Regions from separate parts of the Staphylococcus sp. acrmy genome, predicted to be linked through region 2. Evidence: riboswitches for the same ligand, from Rfam matches in the RefSeq annotation. Region 2 holds a riboswitch; each other region holds the start of a gene.
What was found. A riboswitch is a leader RNA that binds a small molecule or an ion and turns the genes downstream of it on or off. The one in region 2 is predicted to bind S-adenosylmethionine.
Positions count from the first base shown of each region.

Region 1: another riboswitch for S-adenosylmethionine. It lies ahead of metK (methionine adenosyltransferase); the one in region 2 lies ahead of FH144_RS00215 (aminotransferase class I/II-fold pyridoxal phosphate-dependent enzyme).
Region 3: another riboswitch for S-adenosylmethionine. It lies ahead of metX (homoserine O-acetyltransferase MetX); the one in region 2 lies ahead of FH144_RS00215 (aminotransferase class I/II-fold pyridoxal phosphate-dependent enzyme).

Region 1 covers NZ_JALCVE010000006.1:64,467-66,675, reverse strand. Annotated here, with positions in the region: gene pckA (phosphoenolpyruvate carboxykinase (ATP)) at 1-541, opposite strand, end outside; SAM riboswitch class I at 704-815, shown strand; gene metK (methionine adenosyltransferase) at 931-2,127, shown strand.
Region 2 covers NZ_JALCVE010000001.1:46,290-48,498, forward strand. Annotated here, with positions in the region: gene FH144_RS00210 (D-lactate dehydrogenase) at 1-39, opposite strand, end outside; gene FH144_RS00215 (aminotransferase class I/II-fold pyridoxal phosphate-dependent enzyme) at 64-1,224, opposite strand; SAM riboswitch class I at 1,302-1,412, opposite strand; gene FH144_RS00220 (phytoene desaturase family protein) at 1,496-2,209, opposite strand, start outside.
Region 3 covers NZ_JALCVE010000007.1:17,052-19,260, reverse strand. Annotated here, with positions in the region: gene FH144_RS08395 (AzlC family ABC transporter permease) at 1-516, shown strand, start outside; gene FH144_RS08390 (AzlD domain-containing protein) at 513-842, shown strand; SAM riboswitch class I at 941-1,039, shown strand; gene metX (homoserine O-acetyltransferase MetX) at 1,106-2,074, shown strand; gene FH144_RS08380 (YybS family protein) at 2,196-2,209, shown strand, end outside.

The DNA.
Region 1 (2,209 bases), on a different contig from region 2:
TAATAACAAATGTTTCAGATTTAGTGCCGTCTACTTCAGGGTCAGCTTTGAAATATGGTGCTGAAACGATAGTGAAGTTAGCTTTAATATTTTGAGCTTCTTCTTTAGATTCAGGGCGGATGAACATATTTTGTGCGAACAAGTTATGCCATGCAAGTTCATTGATCACTGTTAATTTTAATTGTGTATCTTTATCACTACCAGCGTAGCCGTTAAATACATAAAGTTCATCTTTTTGATCGAGGTAAGTTAAAACTTTATTGTAAAGTTTTAAGAATGTTTCTTCATCGATGGGTTGGTTAATATCGCCCCAAGCAATATTGTCTTTGTAAGAAGGTTCAGTTACGATGAATTTATCTTTTGGAGAACGTCCTGTGTATTTACCAGTGCTTGCGTTAACAGCACCTAGTTCTGTTAATTCGCCTTCGTTGTTGTTTAAAATCTTGTAATAAAGTTGAGTAGTAGAAAGTTGAAATAATGAACTTTCTTTTTCTAATAAGTGTTTAATTTTAGGTGTTTCGCTATATGTATCTACTGACATACCTTTCCCTCCAACATCAAATTATAAATATTTCGTGTAAGCCTTTACATTAAAGTAGTATAACACAATACAACGATTATTCCACATGGAAAAGACAAAAAATCATTAAAAAACAAAATTGACATTGATAAGTGAATTCGGTAGTATAGTTCTTAGCGGATTCTCTTATCCTGAGTGGTGGAGGGACATGGACCCAATGAAACCCAGCAACCTCTTTTTTATTAAAGAAAGGTGCCAAACCGTTTGCAGACAAATATGGTCTGAACGATAAGAGCGAATGGACGTATCTGAGCCTTCTCTCTATCTTATTAGTGAAGAAGGCTTTTTTATTTTTTTAGCTCATAATTTTAAAGAGAATTTTCGTAAATACAAGAAAAAAGGAGCCAATCATGACTTATAATAAACGTTTATTTACTTCAGAATCAGTTACAGAAGGCCACCCGGACAAAATTGCTGACCAAGTCTCTGATGCTATTTTAGATGAAATCTTAAAGGATGACCCAAATGCCCGTGTTGCGTGTGAAACTACAGTAACTACTGGCATGGCTTTAATTTCAGGGGAAATTTCAACTTCTACATATGTGGATATTCCTAAAGTTGTACGCGAAACGATTAAAAATATTGGTTATACACGTGCTAAATATGGCTACGATTATCAAACAATGGCTGTATTAACAGCTATTGATGAACAATCTCCTGACATCGCTCAAGGAGTAGACAAAGCATACGAATATAGAAATGATATTTCAGAAGAAGAAATTGAAGCGACTGGTGCAGGAGACCAAGGTTTAATGTTTGGTTATGCGACTAACGAAACAGAAACATATATGCCTCTACCAATATTCTTATCACATCAACTTGCGAAACGTTTATCAGATGTACGTAAAGATGGCATTTTAAAATATTTACGTCCAGATGGTAAAGTTCAAGTAACAGTTGAATATGATGACAATGATAAACCTAAACGTATCGACACAATCGTCGTATCTTCACAACATGCGGATGATATTGAATTAGAACAAATTCAAAGCGATATTAAAGAACATGTCATTTATCCTACAGTTCCAGAAGGACTTATTGATGAAGATACTAAATTCTTTATTAATCCAACAGGCCGATTTGTAATTGGTGGACCTCAAGGTGACGCTGGTTTAACTGGGCGTAAAATCATTGTAGATACATATGGTGGTTATGCACGTCATGGCGGTGGTTGTTTCAGTGGTAAAGATCCAACAAAAGTTGACCGCTCAGCAGCATATGCAGCACGCTATGTCGCGAAGAATATCGTAGCAACCGGATTAGCTGATCAATGTGAAGTACAATTAGCCTACGCGATTGGTGTAGCTGAACCCGTTTCAATAGCGATTGATACATTTAACACTGGTAAAGTGACAGAAGCACAACTCGTAGAAGCAGTGAGAACAAACTTTGATTTACGTCCAGCAGGCATTATCAAAATGTTAGATTTAAAACACCCAATCTACAAACAAACTGCAGCTTATGGTCATTTCGGTCGTACCGATGTGTTATTACCATGGGAGAAATTAGATAAAGTCAATGTACTGAAAGATGCAGTACAAGCTTAATTAATGCTTTAAGCAATTTGATATGCTAATTGTCGAAATTATAGATATTTTCTATTATAATGAACATAATTGACAGTTTAAA
Region 2 (2,209 bases):
ATCTTCATCTCTTACACTCATCATTTTAATTTTTAACATTATGCATCATCCTTTCTTGTCTTCTTAGTTGTCGTATAAATGTGCTAATGACGCTAATCTCTCGGCCGCTTCTGCTAAATCGTTATCATTTAATGCTAAGGAGATTCTAACGTAATGACGGCCATTTTCTCCAAATGGAATACCTGGTGCGACTAAAATGGATTTCTCTTTTAATAAATACTGTTCAAACGTTTCACTGTCATATCCTGGAGGGGTTTGTAGCCATGAATAAATGCCTCCTTTTGAATGTACAAAAGGTAAGTGTGCTTCAGCTAGGCGTGCTTCAAAAGCATCACGACGACGTTTAAACGTAGCATTTTGTTGTTCTAAAAAATCATCATAATTATTTAATGCATACGTTGCCGCATCTTGTAAGGCACCAAACATTCCTGCATTGGTATGGGTTTGATATTTTTTAAGCGCTTGAATCATCTCTTTGTTTCCTACTGCAAATCCGACACGGAAACCTGACATATTATAGCCTTTTGATAAGGAGAAGATTTCGATTGCGACGTCTTTCCCATGTTCAGAAGCAAGAATGCTTGGGTTCTTCGCATCAAAGCCAAATACGCTATAGGCAAAGTCGTGCACAATCTTCGTTTGCGTTCCTTTAAAACGCTTAATGGTTTCATCAAACACTTCTGACGTAGCAGTAGACCCGGTTGGATTGTTTGGATATGTAAGGTAAATCAGTGACGTATGCGCTAAAGTCTCTTTATCAACACTGTCCCAATCTGGTAGATAGTCAGGAGGCGATAAATTGAGTGGTACGGGGTTCGCGTCGGAAAGCATCACGCCTGCTAGATAATCCGTATAACCCGGGTCAGGTAATAGCACGTTCTCTCCTGAGTTAACGACACACGTCGGTAAAGCGACGAGTCCATTCTTCGTGCCATATAGGATACACACTTCATCATCTTTATGTAAATCTACGTTATATTGACGTTGATAGAAATTCACAATAGCTTCTTTAAATGATTCTTTGCCATGAAACGCTCCATACTTTTGATTCTCGGGTATACGCACTGCTTCTGCAAAATGATCAACGATACCTTTAGGCGTTTCGCCATCAGGAATGCCCACTGCCATATTTATCAGTGGTAAAGATCCATGTTCAACTTTGCGTCCCATCGTTTTGCCAAAGTAACTTTCCGGTATAGCGGCTAATCTCTTTGAAATGACCATCTTCATCCTCCTTTAGATATAAAAGTAACGCTATACACCACTTTTCCAAGTGGCATATAGCGTTATTTTGTACACGACACTTATCTGTGAGGCGTTACCTCTTTGGAATTAGCACAGTGCTGTTTTATATGTGAAGCCTGTTGCTGAAGTTTCATCGGGCCAAATCCCTTCACTTCTCTGGATAAGTTCTTTCGAATTACTATTTATTTTATCAGGACGAAAAATATTGTCAATATTTATAATTTTCAGATTTAATCTAACTATTCAGTATTTAAATCCCTTTATTAATATCTTCTAACATGGCTTCTGCCGTAATTTTAGCGCTCGTTAAGACAATTGGAACACCTGCACCAGGATGTGTACTTGCACCTGCAAAGTATAAATCTTTATAATCTTTCGACACATTAGCCGGACGATAATAGTTACTTTGCGTCAATGTAGGCATTAAGCCGAATGCCGTACCAAATTTTGCGTTATAACGACTTTCAAAGTCTAATGGTGTAAAGATTGTTTCTGAAATCACATCTTTGCGCACATCTTTAAGTTCTTCAATTGTTTCTATTTTGCTATAAACAACTTCTTTGGCGCGTTCGATTTCATTTGGATCATTCCAATCTATTTCGCCTGTTTTCAATTCAGGGACAGGCATAAGCACGTACATTCCAGTTTGGCCTTTTGGCGCTAGCTCATCATCTTCTACCGCTGGAAAATAAAGATATAAAGAAGGATCATCTGGCATTCTACCACTAAAGATATCATCAATATTGCCTCTAAAGTCTTTGGCGAATACAACATTATGAACATGAACTTTATCGCGTAGTTCTCTGTTTATGCCGGCATAGACAAGGAAAGCTGAACATGAGTAGTCCATGTTGTCTACCTTTTCAGGAGAATATTTCTTCAGTGGTGCATGGGATGGCATCAAGTGTTGTGCGACATACGGGAAATCTGCAGTACATAACACTTTATCAAAGCGATGGATTTC
Region 3 (2,209 bases), on a different contig from region 2:
CTTGTCATAGCAGGTACACCGACTTCGGCCATAGTATTAACCACTTTTATCGTCAATTCACGTTTTTTCCTATTATCAATGACATTAGCGCCAAGTTATAGAAATTATAGCGTTTGGAACCGTATAGGCTTATCGTCAATCTTAACCGATGAAACATTTGGCGTAGCGGTTACACCTCATTTAAAAGGGGAGAAGATAAACGATCGTTGGTTACACGGTTTAAACTTAACTGCTTACGTATTTTGGGCGCTTGCAAGTGTGGCCGGCGCAGTATTCGGTAAATATATCTCTAATCCAGAGATGTTGGGACTTGATTTCGCTATTACGGCGATGTTCATCTTTCTAGCAATGGCACAATTTGAGTCGATTACACGTTCAAAACTCAAAGTGTATCTTGTATTAATTGCGAGTGTCATCGTGATGATGTTAATTCTAAGTTGGTTTATACCTTCATACGGCGCGATTCTTATCGCATCAATCTTTGCAGCAACATTAGGGGTGGTGATGGATAAATGACGACATCTTGGCATACGTTAATATTAATCGTTTTATGTGGGCTCGTAACGCTAATCGTCCGCGTTATCCCGTTTCTTATGATTTCACGTATTCAACTTTCAGAAACGGTAATTAAGTGGTTATCATTTATACCCATTACCTTATTCACGGCACTTATCTTAGATGGCATCATCGTCCAACAAGACGGCGTACAAGGTTACACACTCAATATTCCGTTTATCATTGCAACGATTCCGACCATTTTCATTGCACTCATTACACGTAGCCTGACGATTACCATACTAATAGGTATCGCATTCATTGCTGGTTTACGTTTTTTCTTTTAAAAGGCAGAATCCTACAGCTAGCTATTGAAGTTACAAATGTAATTAGATAAAATAAATTTAAACAAAACAGTTACAAAGTGTAAAAACTAAACAATATAAACTTATTGAGAGAAGTGGAGGGACGCGGCCCTATGAAACTTCAGCAACCGGCATTCATGTACGGTGCTACAACCAACGAGATACTCGAATGATAAGTAATAAGCACATCGCTTCATACTTCTAAAGAGTATGGAGTGATTTTTTTATCCAGAGGAGGAAAGCGTATGACACATTATACGGTAGACACATTAAACTTAGGACGATTTAGAACAGAATCAGGTGAAATGATTGAGAATCTACAATTACGCTACGAACATGTAGGATACTCAGGTCAACCACTTGTAGTCGTTTGTCATGCGCTAACCGGCAATCATTTAACGTATGGTACTGATGAACATCCTGGTTGGTGGCGTGAAATTATCGACGGTGGCTATATGCCTATCTACGATTATCAGTTCCTTACATTTAACGTTATCGGTAGCCCATTCGGCTCAAGCTCTCCCGTAACGGATACACATTTTCCGAAACAATTAACACTAAGAGATATTGCTAAAGCGATTGAAAAGGGCATTCAAGAACTCGGCTTCGAAAGAATTAACATCTTAATCGGCGGAAGTCTAGGTGGCATGCAGGTGATGGAATTACTCTATAATAACCAGTTCCAAGTTGATAAAGCGGTTATCTTAGCAGCCACTGATAAAACGTCCTCCTATAGCCGAGCATTTAATGAAATTGCGCGTGAAGCCATTCATCTTGGAGGTAAAGAAGGACTAAGTATTGCACGTCAATTAGGCTTCCTAACGTACCGGTCGTCTAAAAGTTATGATCAACGCTTCTCTCCAGACGAGGTCGTTAGTTATCAACGCTACCAAGGTAATAAGTTTAAAGAAACGTATGATTTATCCTGTTACTTAACAATGTTGAATGTCTTAGATAGCCACAATATCGACCGTGGCCGTGTAGACGTAGATGAGGTCTTTCAATCTTTAGATACTAAAGTACTTACGATGGGCTTTACAGATGATTTATTGTATCCAGATGACCAAGTGAGAGCAGTAGGGGAGCGGTTTAAATATCATCGTCATTTCTTTGTGCCAGACAATGTAGGACATGACGGTTTCTTATTAAACTTTAATGATTGGGCACCGAACTTATATCATTTTCTAAAAGTAACGAATTTCAAACGAAAATAATGGAAGCGGATTACCGCAATAGTGCCACTAAACCAACGACTAATGAGTGTGCTAAGTACTATTTCTATACATTTGTTTTAATCTTGTATAGAGGTTAAAATAGAAGTTACAGTCAAAAAGTATGGGAGTGGCAAA